Regions from separate parts of the Streptomyces sparsogenes subsp. cuspidosporus genome, predicted to be linked through region 1. Evidence: riboswitches for the same ligand, from Rfam matches in the RefSeq annotation. Region 1 holds a riboswitch; each other region holds the start of a gene.
What was found. Region 1 has a riboswitch for cyclic di-AMP ahead of ABFY07_RS35550 (transglycosylase family protein). Riboswitches for the same ligand answer to the same signal wherever they lie in the genome.

Region 1 (4,976 bases):
AGGGGCAGCGGTGCGCGACGGCGCGCAGACCACGCGGCAGGCGGTTCAGCTGCTCCTTGACGGCGGCGATGTCCGCGTCGGTGGGCGCGGTGGGCTCCGTCTGCGGAGGGGGCGTATCCATCGGTGGGAAGTTCTCTTCGATCGGTTCGGTCGGCCGCCCCGGGCGGCCGGTTGCTTCGGTCAGCGCTTCGCGCGGGCCCCGCCGTCCGCGGCGTCCGCGGCGTCGACGCTGTCCCACAGGTTGCTGTACCAGGGACGGCCGGCCGCGCCCTGGTCGGAGGAGCGCTCGGCCTCGCCGCCGCCGTCGACCACGCTGTAGCCGGTCTCCCCCGGCCGCGTGAAGTGCAGCCGCTCGCGGGCCTGCTGCTCGATGTAGGCGGGGTCCTGGAGCCGGGCCTTCTCCTCGCGCAGCTTCTTGACGTCCTCGCGCTCCTTCTGCGCCTGGCGCCGCTGGTCGGAGATGTCCGAGCGCTGCGAGATGTACTGCCGCATGGGGTAGGCGAGGGCCACCACCAGCGAGCAGACGACCAGCGCGAGCAGCGCGGCCCGGCCGGTGAGCCGGTTGCGGCGGCGCCGCACGCGGGCGCGGTAGACGCGGGCGGCGGCGTGCTCGCCCAGCGCCCTGAGCCTGGTCGCGGTGGAGAACCGATCCCGATCCGCCGGCACGTCGCCTCCCCGGTCGTGACTTCGCTGCGTACGCCGTCCCCGGCCACGGTACGGGACCGGGGCCGGGGACGTGCGTCAGGCGTGGCTGTCAGGCTCGGTGGCGGTTCAGCCCTTGGCGACCGCGCCCTTGAAGCGCGGGAAGGCGGAGCGGCCCGCGTACACCGCCGCGTCGTCGAGGATCTCCTCGATGCGCAGCAGCTGGTTGTACTTGGCCACGCGCTCGGAGCGGGCCGGGGCGCCGGTCTTGATCTGGCCGCAGTTGGTGGCGACGGCCAGGTCGGCGATGGTGACGTCCTCGGTCTCGCCGGAGCGGTGCGACATCATGCACTTGAAGCCGTTGCGCTGGGCGAGCTCGACCGCGTCCAGGGTCTCGGTCAGCGAGCCGATCTGGTTGACCTTGACCAGCAGCGCGTTGGCGGTGCCGCTCTCGATGCCGCGGGCCAGCCGCTCCGGGTTGGTGACGAACAGGTCGTCGCCGACCAGCTGGACCTTGTCACCGAGCTGGTCGGTGATCGTCTTCCAGCCGTCCCAGTCCTCCTCGTTCAGCGGGTCCTCGATGGACACCAGCGGGTACGCGTCGACCAGCTCGGCGTAGTACGCGGTCATCTCGGCGGCGCTGCGGGTCTGGCCCTCGAACGTGTACGAGCCGTCCTTGTAGAACTCGGAGGCGGCGACGTCGAGCGCCAGCGCGATGTCCTGGCCCGGCTGGTAGCCGGCCTTCTTGATCGCCTCGACGATCAGGTCCAGGGCGTCGCGGTTGGAGTTCAGGTTCGGGGCGAAGCCGCCCTCGTCGCCGAGGCCGGTGGACAGGCCCCGCTCCTTCAGCACGGACTTCAGGGTGTGGTAGACCTCGGCGCCCCAGCGCAGCGCCTCCGAGAAGGACTCGGCGCCGATCGGCGCGATCATGAACTCCTGGATGTCCACGTTGGAGTCGGCGTGCGAGCCGCCGTTGAGGATGTTCATCATCGGCACCGGCAGCAGATGGGCGTTGGGGCCGCCCAGGTACCGGAAGAGCGGCAGGTCGGAGGCCTCGGACGCGGCGTGCGCCACGGCGAGCGAGACACCGAGGATGGCGTTGGCGCCGAGCGAGGACTTGTCCGGGGTGGCGTCCAGGTCGAACATCGCCTGGTCGATCAGGCGCTGCTCGGTGGCGTCATAGCCGACCAGCTCCGGGCCGATCTGCTCGATGACGGCGAGGACGGCCTTCTCGACGCCCTTGCCCCCGTAACGGTTCTTGTCGCCGTCGCGGAGCTCGAGGGCCTCGAAGGCGCCGGTGGAGGCCCCGGAGGGCACGGCGGCACGGCCGGTGCTGCCGTCGTCGAGGCCGACCTCGACCTCGACCGTGGGGTTGCCTCGCGAGTCGAGGATCTCGCGAGCTACGACGACGTCGATGGACGGCACGAGGATCTCCTTCGTATGGGTCTGTGGTTCTGCAGCACGAGCCTAACGGGCCCGGGGGCCCCGCCCGACGTTCGCCCGTCCCCCGAGACGGGACATTGCATAAAAAGCCAGATAGCGGGGCGAATGTGAGTATTTTCAGGGAACTCGCTGGCCGAACGTGTGAAGCCCCGGCGGGGCGCGCCTGGTGGGGGGGGCGGCGCGCCCGGCCGGGGCCGTATCGGGGGGTGCCGGGCCGACGGATGCCCGGCGGGGAGGGTCAGCCGAGGTGCAGCCGCTGGCCCGGGTAGATGAGGTTGGCGTCCTCGACGACGTCCTTGTTCAGCTCGAAGAGCTTCTTCCAGCCGCCCTTGACGTGGTGCGCCTTGGCGATCTTGGAGAGGGTGTCGCCGGACTCCACCTTGTACTCGCCGTCGCCCTTCTTGATCTCGTGACGGGCCTGCCCGCGCCCGGCGTGGGCGTCCTCGCCGCGGGGCTGCGCCTTCGGCGCGGCCTGCTCGGCGGGCTTGGCGGGCTGGGCCGGCTTGGCGGGCTGGGCCGGCTTCGCGGGCTGCGTGGTGGTAGAGGTGGCCGGGGTGCCGCCGGTGGTCAGCCCCTTGCCGCAGACCGGCCAGGCGCCCTTGCCCTGCCCGGCCAGGACCTTCTCGGCTATCTGGATCTGCTGGGCCTTGGAGGCCAGGTCGGCGCGGGGCGCGAACGCCGTGCCGCCGTAGGCGGCCCAGGTGGAGTTGGTGAACTGGAGGCCGCCGTAGAAGCCGTTGCCGGTGTTGATCGACCAATTGCCGCCGGACTCGCACTGCGCGACCGCGTCCCACTGGGCGGTGGTCGCGGCGGAGGCGGAGGTGGCACCCAGGATCGGCGCGGCGACGGCCGCACCGGCGACGCCGGCGAGCGCGGCGATGCGGGTGACCTTGGAGGGACGGCGGTGCTTACCCTTGTCGTTACGCATGTTCGTTCCTCACCGACGCCTACGAGGTGAGCTGTCGGGTTCGGGCGTGAGTTGCCCGGCCGTGCGCGGTTCCCCGCACCCGGCTTCACCCCTAGCCGCACCGGCCCGTCCCCGGGCCACCGCGGCACCTACCTTGGGTCCCCCGCTCCTGCCTTCGGCGCAAACGCGTCTGTTTCCCCCCGACCGCCGGCAGGACTCGGCGTGACGATCGACGGTGCCCGCGGTGGCGAGCGAAAAGACGTTAAACACACCTTCCGGCGAGGTTCAAACCCCGACATCCCAGCGAAGACGGCCTCTTCCGCACCCAGTCGGCCCACATCCACGCAGGTGAGGCCGGGTGCGGAAAGATCGGACAGGCGGCGCACCCCGGGCGATGTGACGAGATGTATGTCTCACCGCCGCCAGATCGGGCAATTCACCCCGAACTGCCGCTATCTGACGCTGAGATCGAGGCGCTGACCAGGGTGAATGAGATCGGGGTCGGCCCCGATGACGGAGTCGTTGGCCTCATACAGCTCGGGCCACCCTCCGTCCACCTTCTGTTCGTCCGCGATGCCTGACAGGTTGTCACCGGTCCGGACCGTGTAGTCCGCGCGGCCGAGGGGCTGCAGCGGGGTCTTCGCGCGGTCCGCGTCGTCGCGTGAGGCATGGCGCCCGGAGGGCCGCGCCTGGTCCGCCGCGTCCCCGGACTGCCCCTCCCGGGCGTCGGGCGCGCCGCGGTGGCGACCGGTGGGGGCGGAGGAGGAGTCCTCGTCCGCGCCCGGCGCGTCGCGGTCCGGGGGCGGCGTCTGGTGCGACGTGCCGCCCGAACCGGCGGAGGAGTCGCCGGAGGTGCCGGCGGAGGAGCCGCCGGAGGTGCCGGCCGACGAGCCGCCGGACTCGTCGTCGGACTCGTCGTCGGACGGGGCAGAATCCGACGCTCCGGCTTTGTCGGACGTATCGGATTCTCCCGAGGTGTCCGGCGTACCGGCCTTATCGGATCGGCCGGAACTATCGGACGATTCGCCCGTAGTGGGGTCGTCGGTACCCGTCGACTCCTTCGGCTCGGGCGTCCCGGTGGAGCCGGGGGTCACCTCGAGCGCGTCGCCGAGGTCGGCGAGCCCGGCGCTCAGCGCGCAGCTCGGCCAGGCGTCGGGGCCGCGGTCGGCCAGGATCGCCTGGGCGACGGCTATCTGCTGGGAGCGGCTGGCGAGGTCGGGGCGCGGGGCGTACCGCTGACCGCCGTACTTCTTCCACATGTCCAAGGTGATCTGCAGACCGCCGTAGAAGCCGTTGCCTTCGTTGGCGCTCCACATCCCGCCGCTCTCGCACTCGGCCACGCGGTCCCACGTCTGGACCTCCGCGGCCTGGGCGCCGACGGCGCCGAAGAGCGGCATGGCGATGCCGGCGCCGGTCACCCCCGCCGCGACCACGATTGCCGGAGCCTGACGGGGGCGGCGGTGTCGACCGTTCCCGGAGCGCATGCGTTTGCCTCTCGTGTGGCGACTGAGTCGTCGGTCGAACATAGCGACGTCACACGATCATCACAAGCAGATGTATCCCAGGTCACGCGGCGGTCACACGCCTGAGGTCATGTCACTTCCGTCCCGATTTCCGGGCGTTGTCAGGACCCCGTCCCGCCGCCCGTCGCGGTGCTCGGATCCCAGGTCACGGGCAGCTCACGCAGCCCGCGCATGATCAGGCCGCCGCGCCGGCGCACCTCCTGCGGCTCCACCGCGAGCCGCAGATCCGGCAGGCGCCGCAGCAGGGTGCCGAGGGCGGTCCGGGCCTCGAGGCGGGCCAGCGGCGCGCCCAGACAGTAATGGATGCCGTGGCCGTAGCCGAGGTGCTGGTTGTCGGCGCGGGAGAGGTCGAGCACATCGGGCGCCTCGAAGCGCTCGGGGTCGCGGTCGGCCGCGGCCAGCACCACCAGCACCGGGTCGCCCACGGCGACGCGCTGCCCGCCGATCACCACGGGTTCGGT
Region 2 (4,976 bases), on a different contig from region 1:
CCTTCGGGACCCGGCTCTCCGGCGGGGGCGGGTCCCGCGTGATGAACTGGATCATGAGCAGGTAGCGGGGCTGTTGCAGAGTCGGTGCCCGATCATGACCCCACCGGAGCGTAGGGCCGCCGGGCCGGGCATAGGGTCGAGGGAGTAGGCACCCTCACAGTGGAGGTAAGAGGTCATGGCCGGAATTCCGGCAGGTGTGGTGGCCGCGGGCGGGCTCGTCGGCGGGTACGGGGTGGCGCGCTGGACCAAGAAGCGGCAGCTGGGCGGGGTGGCGCTGGCGGCGGCCGGGGTGGTGGCCGCGCGTGGCTGGAAGCAGAAGGCCGGGACCGGGACGGCGGCGGTGCTGAGCGGGCTGTACGTCGCGGCCTTCGCCGGGTCGCACCCGCTCGCCAAGAAGCTCGGGGCCTGGCCCTCGGTCCTCACCGTGGCCGGCGGGGTCGCCGCCGCGTCCTGGGCCGCCGCCGACCGGCGGAGCGTCGCGGCCGCGGCCTAGGGCACACCTGGAACATCGCGCGGCGGGGAGGGCCTGGTGCCCTCCCCGCCGCGTTTTGTGGTGAGTTTGGGACGGCGACACGCCGACACCACGGCGTGTCGCCGTCCCATACTCACCGCAAACAGAGTCACTCCGACGCCGACGTCAGCAGCGCCAGCTCCTCCTTCGTCAGCTCCAGGTCGGCCACCGCCAGCAGCGCCGGCAGCTGGTCCACCGTGCGCGCGCTGGCGATCGGCGCGACGACGGTGGGCTGGGCCGCCAGCCAGGCCAGGGCGACGGTCGCGTGCTCGGCGCCGTGGTTGGCGGCCACGTCGTCCAGGGCGGCGAGGACCTTCTGGCCGCGCTCGGTGTCCAGGTACTTGCCCGCGCCCTGGGCGCGGGCGCTGTCGATGGTGGCACCGGGGCGGTACTTGCCGGTGAGGAAGCCGGAGGCGAGGGCGTAGTACGGGACGGTCGCCACGCCGTGGCGGGCGGCGACCTCGGCCAGCTCGCCCTCGAAGGTGTCGCGGGAGACCAGGTTGTAGTGCGGCTGGAGGGCCACGTAGCGGGCCAGGTTCTCCTTCGCGGAGAAGTCCAGGGCCGCCTCCAGGCGCTCGGCGGAGATGTTGGAGGCCGCGATCTCGCGGACCTTGCCCGCCTTCACCAGCTCGTCCAGCGTGGAGATGATCTCCTCGATCGGCACCGAGGGGTCGTCGTAGTGGGTGTAGTACAGGTCGATGTAGTCGGTGCGCAGGCGCTTCAGGGACTCGTCGACGCCCGCCTTGACGGCCGCTGCGGACAGGCCGCGCGGGGTGGGGACGCCGGCGCCGACCTTGGTGGCGAGGACGATGTCGGCGCGGTCGCCGCGGGAGGCGAGCCAGTCGCCGATGATGGTCTCGGACTCCCCGCCCGAGTTGCCCGGCGCCCAGGCGGAGTAGACGTCCGCGGTGTCGATGAAGTTGCCGCCCGCCGCCGCGTAGGCGTCGAGCACGGCGAAGGACTCGGCCTCGTCCGCCGTCCAGCCGAAGACGTTCCCGCCGAGCGAGAGCGGGTGGACGGACAGACCGCCGATCCGCTTGCGGTGGCCGGGCTGGGTGGTCTGCGGGGACTGCGGGGTCTGTGTGGTGTCAGCCATACGTTGTTTCAGCGCGGGGGCGGAGGGGCGTATTCCCCCGTCGTGGCCCGCACTCACCCAAGATCTCGTAAACGGGCGGGCCAAGCGCCCGTGAAACCATGCCTCGTGAAAAAGGCCTCGTGAAAAGACCGACGGCCCTGGCGTCAAGGGGGGAGAGAGCGCCAGGGCCGCCGGGGTTTCGGGGCCGGACCGGTCACCCGGTCGGGAGGTCCGGGAGGTCACCCGGTCGGGAAGTCACCCGGTCGGGAGGCCACCGGGCAGGAGGTGACGGTCGCCGGTCATGGGGTCAGTCCGTGGTCGCGGAGCCAGGGCATCGGGTTGATCGGGCCGCCGCCGCCCGGCCGGACCTCCAGGTGGAGGTGCGGGCCGGTCACATTGCCCGTGGCGCCGACGCGTCCGATCACCTCGCCGGTCGTCACCGAGCCGGACGTACGGACCATCGAGGACAGGTGGCAGTACCAGATCTCGGTGCCGTCCTCGAGCTTGAGCACGATGCGGTAGCCGTACGAACCGGCCCACCCGGCCGAGGTGATGGTGCCGCCGTGGACCGCCTTGACCGGGGTGCCGGTGGGGGCGGCGAAGTCCTGGCCGGTGTGGTCGGCCGACCACATGTCGCCCGCCTGGCCGAAGGACGCGGTCAGGGTGTAGGAGGCGACGGGGAGGGTGTACTGGGCGGCGAGCTTGGCCAGCCGCTCGGCCTCGGCCTTCTTGCGGGCCGCCTCCTCGGCCTTCCGCTTGGCCTCCGCCTCGGCGGCCTTCTTCTTCGCGTCGATGTCGGACTGCCGCTCCGCCGCCGCGTCGGCGGCCTTCTGGGCGGCGGCCCGGGCCGCGGCCTGGCGCTGCGACTCGTCGGCGGCGTTCTGCTGGTTCTCGGCCTGCTGCAGGATGCGGGCGCGCAGCGCCTCGCCCGCGTCGGTGGCGCCGTTGGCCTGGTCCTCGGTGGTCAGGCCGGCCTGGGAGAGGGGGGCCGCGGAGGTGGCGGGGCCGTCGGAGTCCGAGTCGGAGTCGGAGATCAGCGAGCCGATGCCGGGCAGGTCCGCGGCGTCGGGGAGGGCCTCCTTGACCTGGCCGGCGATGTGGCCGAGGTCCGGCATGGAGATGGGGGCCTTGGGGCGGTCCTTGGCGCTGGCCATTCCGCCCGCGCCGACGGCCGCGATCACGCCGACGCCGAGGACGGCGCCGCTGCGCGCCATCGTGCCGCCGCGCTGCTTGGGGACGCGGTGCCGGCCGCGCACGGGGGCTATGGACTCCTCGGTGGGATTCCACTCCTCCCACGTCTCGGTGTCCCGGCCGGCCTTCGCCTCGGCGGCCGGTTCGAACCAGGAGCCGTAGCGGGTCGCTGTCCCCGCTCCGGCACCGGATGTGCGGGACGGGGCTTCTTCAAGGGCAGACCTGTTGGACGCCACGCGGGCGCACTCCTTTCCTTCCCTCTCGCCTACCGGGTTAGCTGACGGGTTCGGAGCAGGAAGGTCTCCTACGGGTCAGGTTCGACCCGATTCACCCCAAGGTTGGTGGTTCCCCGGTTCCCTTGGTGTTGCTTTGTCGCTGTGCTGCTGGTGCTGCTGCTGTGCGTGCGGGATTCGGCGACGGCGCACGGTGCCGCCTCTTGCGGCGGCGGTGACGACCGCGCTGCGTTATCGAACGTTAATAGAAGCCGTGACGTGATTCCAAGCTGTTCCGGGGAATCAGAGGAACCTTTGAGGTGAACTTAACGCCCAACTTCGGGCAAACGAGGGCGAGTCAGTGGTGTCGTGGGCACGCTCAGAAACGCTCTCGGGTTGATCGTGTGTCAATTGTTACCCGAAACGATCACGCTCCACTACGGAGCGTGTCCTACGGAGCGTGTTCGGGTACGGCGCCGGACGTCACCGGCGCGCGGCGCAGCGCCAGCAGCGCCATGTCGTCCGTGGTGCCGCCGCCCGTGTGCCGTTCCACATCCGCCACCAGGGCGTCGAGCAGCTCCACCGGGGTGGCGAAGCGGCGGCCGCGCAGCCGGGCCTCCGGGTCGTAGAAGGTGCCCTGCGCGTCGCGTGCCTCGCTCACCCCGTCGGTGAACAGCAGCAGGGTCACCCCCTCCGCGAAGGGCAGCTCCTCCACCCGGTCCGGCCAGGCCCCCAGGTCGCCCATCCCCAGCGGCAGCGCCGGCACCTCGGGCTCGGCGGAGCGCACCGAGCCGTCCGCGTGCAGCAGGAGCGGCGCGGGGTGGCCCCTGTTGATCAGCCGGAGCAGGGAGTCGCCGCGCGGGATCTCGGCCAGCACCGCCGTGATGAACCCCTCGATCTGCTCGAAGTCGGCCCGCCGGGCCCGCTCGCGCTGCAGCGCCCGCTCCAGCCGGAGCGCGAGCCCCTCCAGCGTCGCCTCCTGCTCGGCGGCCTCCCGGAACGCGCCGACGGTGATCGCGACCACCTCGACCGCCCCCAGCCCCTTGCCCCGTACGTCGCCGATGAGCATCCGTACGCCGTGCGGGGTGTCCTGCACGGCGTACAGGTCGCCGCCGATCGCGGCGTCCTGCTCCGCCGCCACGTACCGGGCCGCGACGTCCAGGCCGGCGAGCCGGGCCGGCGGCACGGGAAGCACGGCGCGCTGGGCCGCCTCCGCGATGCCGCGGGCCGAGGCCAGCCGCCTGCCGCCGCGGCGGACGACGTGGCTGATGAGGAGTGCCAGCAGGGCGACCGTCACGACGGTGGCGATCTCGGTGGCCGACTGGGCCCAGTCCCGGACCCCGTGCAGCTCGGCCAGCAGGCAGGCGGCGGTGACGGCGAGGGCCCCGGTGAGGGCGGTCAGCCGCAGCGGATAGAGGGGGGCGGCGACCAGCGGGGCGGCGGCGAAGAAGGGCGCGGCGGTGTAGGCCGGCGGGCTGCTGATGTCGTAGACGACCCCGCCCACGATGAGGATGGCGGGGAGCCAGGACGCGAAGCGGGGGCTGGGCATGCCCTCGGGCGCCTCGTCCCCCGCGCGGGGCGCGTCCGCGCGCGGCCTCGCGCGCCGGGGCACGTGCGGGCCCGTACGCCGTGCGGGTCTCGTACGCCGCGCCGGGCGCCCTTCGCCGCGCGGGTCCGTACGGGCGTCCGTACGCGCTCTGCTCCCTCGCACCCGCACCGGTCGCTCCCGCTTCCCTGGCCCGCTTCCCCGGCCCGCTCCGCCCGGCGGCCCCGGCCGGCGGATCCGGCCGGTACGCGCCGTCTCGTACGCGACGCCTGGCCCGCGCCGTCCCGTACGCCGCGCCGTCTCGCACGCCGCGCCGCGCCCTCCTCCTCAGGCTCGCGGGTGACGGGGCGCCGGGCGAGCCGGTGTCGGCCAGGTGGGTGCGGCGGGAGGGGGCGCCGGGGCGGCGGAAGGGGGTGCCAGAGGCGGAGGCGTCAGAGGTCC
Region 3 (4,976 bases), on a different contig from region 1:
TCGAGGTGCACCCCGGCGGCGGCGCGGCCATCAACCCGCTGCCGTGGCTGCGCAGCCACGGGCTCGACCCGACGTAACCCGCGTAAACCCCGCGTAACCCACCCCGAGACGGCCTACCCCCGAAACAGCTCACCCCCGAAACAGGCTCACCCGGGGGCGGGCTCACCCCGGAGGCAGGCTCACCCCCGGGACGAGGGTGAGCCGGCTACAGCTTCTCCACCGGGGCGTACCGCAGCAGCAGCCGCTTCGGCTTCTCGTCGCCGAAGTCGATCGTCGCCTCCGCGTTGTCCCCGCTCCCCTTCACCGCGACCACGGTGCCGAGCCCGAACGCGTCATGGGTGACCCGGTCCCCGATGGCCAGCGAGACCACCGGCCGCTCCTTGGCCCGCCGCGTGGCGAAACCGGCGGCCCCGGCCCCCGCCCGCGCACGCGAGGAGGACAGCGACGAGGACAGCGAGGACGCGACCCCCGCGACGGCCCCGACGGCCCCCATCGACGCCGACGGGGTGGCGGGCCCGGTCCGCTGCCAGCGCACGTACTGGTCGGGGATCTCCTCCAGGAAGCGGGACGGCGGGTTGTACGCGGGCTGGCCCCAGGCGCTGCGCATCGTCGACCGCGTCAGATACAGCCGCTCGCGGGCGCGCGTGATGCCGACGTACGCCAGCCGCCGCTCCTCCTCCAGCTCCTTGGTCTGGCCGAGCGCGCGCATGTGGGGGAAGACCCCGTCCTCCATGCCGCTGAGGAAGACCACCGGGAACTCCAGGCCCTTGGCGGTGTGCAGCGTCATCAGGGTGATGACCCCGGAGCCCTCGGTGTCGTCGTCGGGGATCTGGTCGGAGTCGGCGACGAGCGCGACCTGCTCCAGGAACTCCGCGAGCGTGCCCGGGTTCTCCTCGCCGCGCTCCTGCTCGTACTCCAGGGCGACGGCCGCGAGCTCCTGGAGGTTCTCGATACGGGTCTCGTCCTGCGGGTCCGTGGACGCCTGCAACTCGGCCAGATAGCCCGTGCGCTCGAGCACCGCCTCCAGCACGGTGGCCGGCCCCGCGCCCGACTCGGCGATCGTCCGCAGCTCCTCCATCAGCACGTTGAACCGCTTCACCGCGTTTGCCGAGCGGGCCGCCATGCCGTACGCCTCGTCGACCCGGCGCAGCGCCTGCGGGAAGGTGATCTTCTCGCGCAGCGCCAGCGCGTCGATCATCGCCTCGGCGCGCTCGCCGATGCCGCGCTTCGGCACGTTCAGAATCCGGCGCAGCGGGACGGCGTCCTCCGGGTTGGCCAGCACCCGCAGATACGCGAGGACGTCGCGAACCTCCTTGCGCTCGTAGAAGCGCACGCCGCCGACGACCTTGTACGGCAGCCCGACCCGGATGAAGACCTCTTCGAAGACACGGGACTGGGCGTTGGTCCGGTAGAAGACGGCCACGTCCCCGGCCCGGGCCTCGCCGGCGTCCGTCAGCCGGTCGATCTCGTCGGCGACGAACTGCGCCTCGTCGTGCTCGGTGTCGGCGACATAGCCGGTGATGGTGGCGCCGGCGCCGGCCTCGGTCCACAGGTTCTTCGGGCGGCGGTTCTCGTTGCGCTCGATGACGGCGTTGGCCGCGCTGAGGATCGTCTGGGTGGAGCGGTAGTTCTGCTCCAGCAGGATGGTGGTGGCGTCCGGGTAGTCCTCCTCGAACTGGAGGATGTTACGGATCGTGGCGCCCCGGAAGGCGTAGATCGACTGGTCGGCGTCGCCCACCACGCACAGCTCGGCGGGCGGGATCGCGTCGCCGCCGTCACCCTCGCCGCCGTCGCCGCCGGCGGCCACCGGGCCGGTGCCCACCAGCTCGCGCACCAGCGTGTACTGCGCGTGGTTGGTGTCCTGGTACTCGTCGACCAGGACGTGCCGGAAGCGGCGGCGGTAGTGCTCGGCGACGTCCGGGAACGCCTGGAGCAGATTGACCGTCGTCATGATGATGTCGTCGAAGTCGAGGGCATTGGCCTCGCGCAGCCGCGACTGGTACATCGCGTACGCCTCGGCGAGGGTCTTCTCGAAGCCGTCCGACGCCTGTCCGGCGAAGGTCTCCTCGTCGATGAGCTCGTTCTTCAGGTTGGAGATCTTGGCGCTGAAGGACTTGGGCGGATACCGCTTGGGGTCGAGGTCCAGGTCCCGGCACACCAGCGCCATCAGCCGCTTGGAGTCGGCCGCGTCGTAGATCGAGAAGGAGGACGTGAAGCCGAGCTTCTTGGACTCGCGGCGCAGGATGCGCACACAGGCGCTGTGGAAGGTCGATACCCACATGGCCTTGGCGCGCGGGCCGACCAGCTCCTCGACCCGCTCCTTCATCTCGCCCGCGGCCTTGTTGGTGAAGGTGATGGCGAGGATCTGGCCGGGGTGGACCCCGCGCGCGCCGAGCAGATGCGCGATGCGGTGGGTGAGCACCCGGGTCTTGCCGGATCCGGCACCCGCGACGATCAGCAGCGGCGAGCCGGTGTGGACCACGGCGGCTCTCTGCTGCTCGTTGAGCCCCTCGAGCAGCGCGGCCGGGTCCACGGCGGGCCGGGCGGCGCCGTCGCGGTAGTACGCCTCCCGGGGGGCGGGCGCGTCGAACCTCCCGGCGAAGAGGTCGTGCGGGACGTCCTCACCGGCGGGCCGGCCGTCGTCCTCGGGCGGCGGGGGCTCCTCGTCCGGGGGCCCGAGATCCGCCAGGAAGCTGTCGTCAAAGAGGCTGCTCATCGCTCACCGAGTCTAGGACGCCGCACTGACAGCGTACGTACGGATGTCACGAAACGGTTTCGGGGCAATTCGAACACAGGCTTCACACGGGCCCCACAAGCCCGCTACCGTCCACCGTCAGGCGGCCCGGAACCCGTCGGCGACCGCGCCGGCACGGGCTGTCTCCGCCGAGTCCGGCCCCGCCGCGAGGCGGCTGGAGCCGGGGACCCACGCGCATCACCGGGGTGAATCGGCCCGTGCGGCGACCCAGCCGCCGCACGGCCCGTAGGGCAGCCTTCCGACGCCCGAACCCGACAGCTAACCCGGTAGGCGGTCCACGGAAGGAGTCGCCTCCCTTGGCGTCGCACCGCAAGCCCCGGGCCCGGACACTGGACTCGGCCACCGGCCGCCGCACCGCCGTCTCCGTCACCATGGCGGCCCTCGCGTCCGTCACCCTGCTGAGCCAGACGGCGAGCGCCGAGCCCGGCAAGCCCAAGCCGTCGATCGAAGAGGTCAAGAAGAAGGTCGACACGCTCTACCACCAGGCGGAGTCCGCCACCCAGGGCTACAACGCGGCCAAGGAGCGCACGGGCGCGCAGCGCGCCAAGGTGGACAAGCTGCTCGACGGCATCGCCGACCGGGCCGAGAAGCTGAACGAGGCACAGCGGACGCTGGGCACCTACGCGGCGGCGCAGTACCGCGGCGGCGGCATGGCCTCCTCCACCGCGACCCTGCTGTTCGCCTCCGACCCGCAGGGCATCTTCGACCAGTCCCACCTGATGGACCGGCTGACCAAAAGGCAGAAGAAGGCCGTCGCCGACTTCAGGTCGCAGCAGGCGAAGGCCGCCGAGGAGCGCGCGAAGGCCACCGAGTCCCTGGCCGCGCTGACCCGCTCCCAGGAGCAGCTGAAGACCAGGAAGAAGACCGTCCAGGACAAGCTCACCCAGGCCCGCCGGCTGCTGTCCGAGCTGACCGCCGAGGAGAAGGCGCGGCTGGCGGCGATCGAGCGGAAGAAGGCGGAGGAGGCCCGCCGCAAGGCCGCGGAGCTGGCGCGGAAGCAGCGGGAGGCGGCGGAGCGGCAGCGGGAGCAGCAGCAGGACCAGGGCGGCGGCTCCGGCTCGACCACCCCGTCGGGGTCCTCCGACACCTCCGGCGGCTCGCACTCCACCAGGGCCGACAAGGCCATCGCCTTCGCGCGCTCGCAGCTCGGCAAGCCGTACGTCTGGGGCGCGACCGGCCCCAACTCCTACGACTGCTCGGGGCTCACCCAGGCCGCATGGAAGACCGCCGGGGTCTCACTGCCGCGCACCACCTGGGACCAGGTGAAGGTCGGCACCCGCGTGTCGACCTCCGACCTCCAGCCGGGCGATCTCGTCTTCTTCTATGACGACATCAGCCATGTCGGTCTCTATATAGGCGACGGAATGATGATCCACGCCCCCAAGCCGGGTGATGTGGTCAAGAAGGCGCCGATCACCGAGATGCCGATCTACGGAAGCGTCCGCCCGGCGTAGCCGGTCACGCCAACGGGCAGGTCAGCCCGTCGCGTCAAACCGGTCGGGTCGAACCGGTCGGGTCGAACCGGTCGGGTCGAACCGGTCGCGCTCCCGGGCCCCGGACGGCGGCCGACCGCCGCCGCCCAGGGCCCGGGGGCCGGCTCAGGTGCCGGGCTTGCGGCCGTAGACGAAGACGTCGTCGCCGTTCCGCAGCATGCTCCAGTACTTCTTGGCGTCGGCCTTGCGCATGTTGACGCAGCCGTGGGAGCCGGGCGGCGACCACACGCTGCCCGCGATGGAGTGGAAGGCCTGGCCGCCGTCGAAGAACTGGCTGTAGGGCATCGCCACGTCGTAGATCGTCGACCAGTGGTCGATGTCCCGCCAGTAGATCTTCTTCAGCCCGCCCCGGGTCTCGTACCGGTCACGGCCGGTGCGCACCGGCACCGGGCCGAACTTCAGCCGCGAGCCGTCCTGGATCCAGCTCAGCTGGCGGGTGAGGTCCACGCAGGCGATGCGGCCCTTGTTGGTGGGGCACTTCCTCGCCTTGTTCGGGTTGTGCCCCGCCGCCTTCTGCTTGTTGATCAGGTCCATCACGCCCCAGGTGACCGGCCCCGCGTACCCGATGGTCGGGCTGATGCCGTGGTTGACCTGGAACTTCTGGATCGCCAGGCAGTCCGCCCGCGACTGCCGCCCGTCGACCGGACGGCCCAGGAACTTCTCCGCCTGCTTCTGGTACGGCCCCGTGCTCGTCGTGCACGACGAGGCGGCCTGCGCCGGAGTGCCGA
Region 4 (4,976 bases), on a different contig from region 1:
TGTGCCGTTACGCGGTGCTGTTCGGCGACCCGCAGCTGGCGCTGACCGCCGTGGAGCGGGTCCTCCAGGTGACGGCCGAGGAGGTGCGGGCCGTGGCCCAGGCCAGGCTGCGCCCCGACAACCGCGCGGTGCTGGTCTACGAACCGGTCCAGGGCGCCCAGCAGGCCGACGACACCGCCGAGGACAACGACGCAGAAGGGGAGTCGGCCCAGTGAGCGACGCCGTCACCACCACCATGACCTTCCACCCGCAGCCGCGGCCGGGCGCCGCCAAGCCGTGGGCGTTCCCGGCCCCCGAGCGCGCCGAGCTGTCCAACGGGCTGACCGTGCTGCGCTGCCACCGCCCCGGCCAGCAGGTCGTCGCCGTGGAGATCAACCTGGCCGCCCCGCTGGAGGCCGAGCCGGCCGGGCTCGACGGCATCGCCACGATCATGGCCCGCGCCCTGTCCGAGGGCACCGACAAGCACACCGCCGAGGAGTTCGCGGCCGAGCTGGAGCGCTGCGGTGCCACCTTGGACGCCCACGCGGACCACCCCGGCGTCCGGGTGTCGCTGGAGGTCCCCGTCTCCCGGCTGCCCAAGGCGCTCGGCCTGCTGGCCGACGCGCTGCGCGCGCCCGCCTTCCCCGAGGGCGAGGTCGAGCGGCTGGTGCGCAACCGCCTGGACGAGATCCCGCACGAGCTGGCCAACCCCGCCCGGCGCGCCTCGATGGCGCTGTCGAAGGAGCTCTTCCCGGCCGAGGCCCGGATGTCCCGGCCGCGCCAGGGCACCCAGGAGACCGTCGAGGGCATCGACGCCGCGGCCGTGCGGGCCTTCTACGAGGCGCATGTCCGCCCCTCCACCACGACCGCCGTGGTGGTCGGCGACCTGACCGGCGTCGACCTCGACAAGGCGCTGGCCGAGACCCTCGGCACCTGGACCGGGGGCGCCGCCGAGCCGCGCCCGATGGCGCCGATCACCGCCGACGACACCGGCCGGGTGGTCATCGTGGACCGGCCGGGCGCGGTGCAGACGCAGCTGCTCATCGGGCGGATCGGCGCCGACCGGCACGACCGGGTCTGGCCCGCCCAGGTGCTGGGCACCTACTGCCTGGGCGGCACCCTCACCTCCCGGCTCGACCGGGTGCTGCGCGAGGAGAAGGGCTACACCTACGGCGTGCGGGCCTTCGGCCAGGTGCTGCGCTCGACGGCCCCGGACGCCTCCGGAGGAGCCACGGGCGCGGCGATGCTGGCCATCAGCGGCTCGGTGGCCACCGAGGTCACCGGCCCGGCCCTGGAGGACCTGTGGAAGGTGCTGGGCACGCTGAAGGAGGAGGGCCTCACTGACGCCGAGCGCGACGTCGCCGTGCAGAACCTCGTCGGGGTGGCCCCGCTGAAGTACGAGACGGCGGCCGCCGTCGCGGGCACCCTCGCCGACCAGGTCGAGCAGCACCTGCCGGATGACTTCCAGGCGCAGCTGTACACCCGTCTCGCGGAGACCGGCACGGTGGAGGCGACCGCCGCGGTGGTGAGCGCCTTCCCGCCCGACCGGCTGGTCACGGTGCTCGTCGGCGACGCCTCGAAGATCGAGGAGCCGGTCAAGACGCTGGGCATCGGCGAGGTGCGCGTCATCCAGGGCTGATCCGTCGGGAGGGCCGCGCGAGCGGGCCGAACAGACCGTGAGAAAAGGGACCCTGGCGCCGTTTCAGGCGCCGGGGTCCTCCTGTTTGCCCGCTTTATAGCAGAGGTCGCCCGTCTGGTCGGGCGTGTCTGTGGGGAAACCAACAAAAGAGTGGAACCGTTTGGCGATCGAAAGTGGTGCCGTTTAGCGTCAGTGCGGTTGTCCGCCCGAGCCACGCCGCACCCGCGGCACGGGCAACCATCGCCGAGTCCCCGTACGGCGCGAGCCAGGGGAGCCGGGGAACCAGCCTCGCCCGGCGCCGTCCGCGGCGTCCGAGGGGCGATTCCCAGGGGTGAATCGGGTGACCTCCCCGCGAGGGACGAGGGGCCCGTAGGAGACCTTCCTGCTCCGAACCCGACAGCTAACCCGGTAGGCGAGAAGGAAGGAAAGGAGTGCGCCACACGATGGCGTTCACCCGTGCCACCGGGAAGCACCGCCGACCCAGTCGCGCCCCCCGCGCCGTCCGCTCCGGCGCGAACCTCGCGGGCATAGCCACCCTTGCCGCCACCGGCGTGGTGGCCGGTCTCGCCGCCCCGGCCCTCGCCGCGACGGACGACGGCCTCACCGCCGAGGACACCGGGCTGCGCCAGGCCGTCGCCATCGGCGGTGAACTCGCCGACCAGGTCGCGGCCCAGGCACAGACCCAGCAGAGCGCCGCCGACGAGGCCGCCGCCAAGGCGGCCGCGCAGGCCCAGGCTCGCAAGGAGGCCGCGAGGCAGGCGGCCGAGGCCAAGCGGAAGGCCGAGGCGGCCGCGAAGAAGGCCAAGCAGGAGCGCGAGGCCAAGGAGCGGGCCGCGCGCGAGGCCGAGCGCAAGCGGCTGAACACGTTCGTGCTGCCGGTCACCGGCTCGTACGTCTCCACCAGCTACCAGTCCTCCAGCGGCCTGTGGTCCTCCGGCAGCCACACCGGGGTGGACTTCCACGCCGCGACCGGGACCCCGGTGCACTCCGTGGGCTCCGGCACCGTCGTCGAGGCCGGCTGGGGCGGCGCGTACGGCAACAACGTCGTGATCAAGATGAACGACGGCACCTACACCCAGTACGGCCACCTGTCGTCCATCGGCGTCTCCGTGGGCCAGACCGTCACCCCCGGCCAGCAGATCGGGCTGTCCGGCGACACGGGCAATGTGACCGGGCCGCATCTGCACTTCGAGGCCCGCACCAGCCCCGACTACGGCTCGGACATCGACCCCGTCGCCTACCTGCGCTCGCACGGCGTCAACATCTGACAGGCGCGCCATCCGCCAGGCGCAGGCCCACCGACGCCACGAAGGCCCCCGGTCCAGCGGACCGGGGGCCTTCGGCATACCCGCCCGCCCTGGCCAAAAAATTTCCATGAAATCCTCCCGCCGGTCGGAAAACGAAGCCGCTTCGAATAGAGTCGCTGAATACGCGTCAATCGGCTGCGTTTCGCGGAGATTAAGGCGGAGGTTCGACGATGCGGGACCGGAAGTGAACGGCGATACGACCGCGATCCAGGGAGGTCGCCGAATTTCGGCGCACGCGGTGTGTACGGCGATCCGCGACGACATCGTCTCCGGCACCTTCGCGCCGGGCAGCCGGCTGATCGAGGACCTCCTCGCCCGGCGCTACGGCGTCTCCCGGGTGCCCGTGCGCGAGGCGCTGCGCACGCTGGAGTCGGAGGGCTTCGTGACCACCCGCAGGCACGCGGGCGCGTGTGTCGCGCAGCCGTCCGAGCGGGAGGCCGCCGACCTGCTGGACATCCGCGCGCTGCTGGAGCCGCTGGGCGCCGCGCGGGCGGCCCAGCGCCGCACCGAGGCGCATCTGAAGGTGCTGCGCGGCCTGGTCCGGCTCGGCCAGGAGCGGGCCCGGCACGGCCAGTTGGGCGAGCTGCGGGCGCTGAGCGACTGGTTCCACGAGACGCTGGCCCAGGCCTCCGGCACCCCGAGCCTGGCCGGGCTGCTGGTACAGCTGCGGCGCAAGATCGCCTGGGTGTACACGGTGGAACCGGCCCGCCGGGCCGCGCCGCCCGCCCCGGGGGGCGCCCCGCGCCCCGACTTCTCGTCCCGGGCCGTCGAGTCCTGGGGCGAGCACGGCGCGCTGGTGGACGCCGTGGCGCGCGGCGACGCCGACCGCGCGCGGGCGCTCGCCGCGGCGCACGCCGAGCGCTCGATGTCGGAATACCGGCTGCGCCGCCCCGCCCCCGGTGTGAGGACTTCGAAACCTCCCGTCAACACGACGGGCCTCCGGAATTAACAGCGGCCCCCTATAAAAATGATGGGGATTACCGCCCCGCATTGTCGGCCTGTATCGCCGGCCTGTATCGCTGCCCCGCATTGCCGTCCCGTGTCACCGTCCCGCATTGGTGCCCTGAATTTCTGCCCCGCTCCGGCGGGCGGCGGAAAGCATGAAAAACGCGGCCGCGGCCACCCGGGACGGGTCACCGCGGCCGCGCCGCGCGGAGATGGCGAGGAAACGCGCCTTCGCTCAGACGGTCTCCGGAAGCTCCTCCAGCCCCTCCGCGACCAGCTTGGCCAGGCGGTCGAGCGCGACCTCGGCGTCCTCGGCCTCGGAGGCGAGGACGACCTCCTCGCCGCCCTGGGCGCCCAGGCCGAGCACCGCGAGCATGGAGGCGGCGTTCACCGGGGCGCCGCCGGCCTTGGCGATCGTGATGGGGACGCCGGCGGCGGTGGCCGCCCGGACGAAGATCGACGCGGGGCGGGCGTGCAGCCCCTCGGCCCAGCCGATGTTGACGCGGCGCTCAGCCATGGTGTTGCCCTTCAGGTGCGGGGTTGCTGTTGTCTAGACCAATATCACACGAGTGTCGTTGTCTTATTATGCCCGAACGGTGCCCGAGTGAGTCCGGGCGTGCCCGTACGGGCCCGATACGGACCTTCCCCCGACACCTCCTCCCCACGCAAGGGCGTCCACCATTCGGACCCCCGTCCGACGGCCGTAGGCTGGCCCTCATGCGGCTCCCGTCCGACACCCACGCCTACCCGGCCCACTGGGAGGCCGACGTGGTCCTCCGCGACGGCGGCACCGCCCAGATCCGCCCCATCACCCCCGCCGACGCGGGGCGCCTGGTCAGCTTCTACGAGCGGGTCTCCGACGAGTCCAAGTACTACCGCTTCTTCGCGCCCTACCCCCGGCTCTCCGACCGCGACGTCCACCGCTTCACGCACCACGACTACGTCGACCGGGTGGGCCTGGCCGCGACGATCGGGGACGAGTTCATCGCCACCGTCCGCTACGACCGGATCGACGGCGGGGGACTGCCCGCCACGGGCCCGGCCGACGAGGCCGAGGTCGCCTTCCTCGTCCAGGATGCTCACCAGGGGCGCGGCGTGGCCTCCGC

Region 2: linked by a shared signal. The riboswitch ahead of ABFY07_RS35945 (M23 family metallopeptidase) and the one ahead of ABFY07_RS35550 (transglycosylase family protein) in region 1 are both predicted to bind cyclic di-AMP.
Region 3: linked by a shared signal. The riboswitch ahead of ABFY07_RS34580 (C40 family peptidase) and the one ahead of ABFY07_RS35550 (transglycosylase family protein) in region 1 are both predicted to bind cyclic di-AMP.
Region 4: linked by a shared signal. The riboswitch ahead of ABFY07_RS14070 (M23 family metallopeptidase) and the one ahead of ABFY07_RS35550 (transglycosylase family protein) in region 1 are both predicted to bind cyclic di-AMP.

The regions. Positions count from the first base shown of each region.
Region 1 covers NZ_BAAASD010000046.1:14,150-19,125, reverse strand. Annotated here, with positions in the region: gene ABFY07_RS35565 (DUF501 domain-containing protein) at 1-121, opposite strand, end outside; gene ABFY07_RS35560 (FtsB family cell division protein) at 181-666, opposite strand; gene eno (phosphopyruvate hydratase) at 772-2,067, opposite strand; gene ABFY07_RS35550 (transglycosylase family protein) at 2,324-3,013, opposite strand; cyclic di-AMP (ydaO/yuaA leader) riboswitch at 3,015-3,183, opposite strand; gene ABFY07_RS35545 (transglycosylase family protein) at 3,445-4,425, opposite strand; gene ABFY07_RS35540 (cytochrome P450 family protein) at 4,617-4,976, opposite strand, start outside.
Region 2 covers NZ_BAAASD010000048.1:7,204-12,179, forward strand. Annotated here, with positions in the region: gene ABFY07_RS35930 (hypothetical protein) at 1-65, shown strand, start outside; gene ABFY07_RS35935 (hypothetical protein) at 176-493, shown strand; gene ABFY07_RS35940 (aldo/keto reductase) at 621-1,607, opposite strand; gene ABFY07_RS35945 (M23 family metallopeptidase) at 1,886-3,013, opposite strand; cyclic di-AMP (ydaO/yuaA leader) riboswitch at 3,025-3,162, opposite strand; gene ABFY07_RS35950 (PP2C family protein-serine/threonine phosphatase) at 3,441-4,538, opposite strand; gene ABFY07_RS35955 (DUF6227 family protein) at 4,967-4,976, opposite strand, start outside.
Region 3 covers NZ_BAAASD010000043.1:37,527-42,502, reverse strand. Annotated here, with positions in the region: gene ABFY07_RS34590 (M23 family metallopeptidase) at 1-77, shown strand, start outside; gene pcrA (DNA helicase PcrA) at 206-2,716, opposite strand; cyclic di-AMP (ydaO/yuaA leader) riboswitch at 2,872-3,043, shown strand; gene ABFY07_RS34580 (C40 family peptidase) at 3,052-4,209, shown strand; gene ABFY07_RS34575 (L,D-transpeptidase) at 4,354-4,976, opposite strand, start outside.
Region 4 covers NZ_BAAASD010000009.1:103,106-108,081, forward strand. Annotated here, with positions in the region: gene ABFY07_RS14060 (M16 family metallopeptidase) at 1-215, shown strand, start outside; gene ABFY07_RS14065 (M16 family metallopeptidase) at 212-1,618, shown strand; cyclic di-AMP (ydaO/yuaA leader) riboswitch at 1,850-2,047, shown strand; gene ABFY07_RS14070 (M23 family metallopeptidase) at 2,062-2,886, shown strand; gene ABFY07_RS14075 (GntR family transcriptional regulator) at 3,164-3,874, shown strand; gene ABFY07_RS14080 (HPr family phosphocarrier protein) at 4,106-4,387, opposite strand; gene ABFY07_RS14085 (bifunctional acetate--CoA ligase family protein/GNAT family N-acetyltransferase) at 4,588-4,976, shown strand, end outside.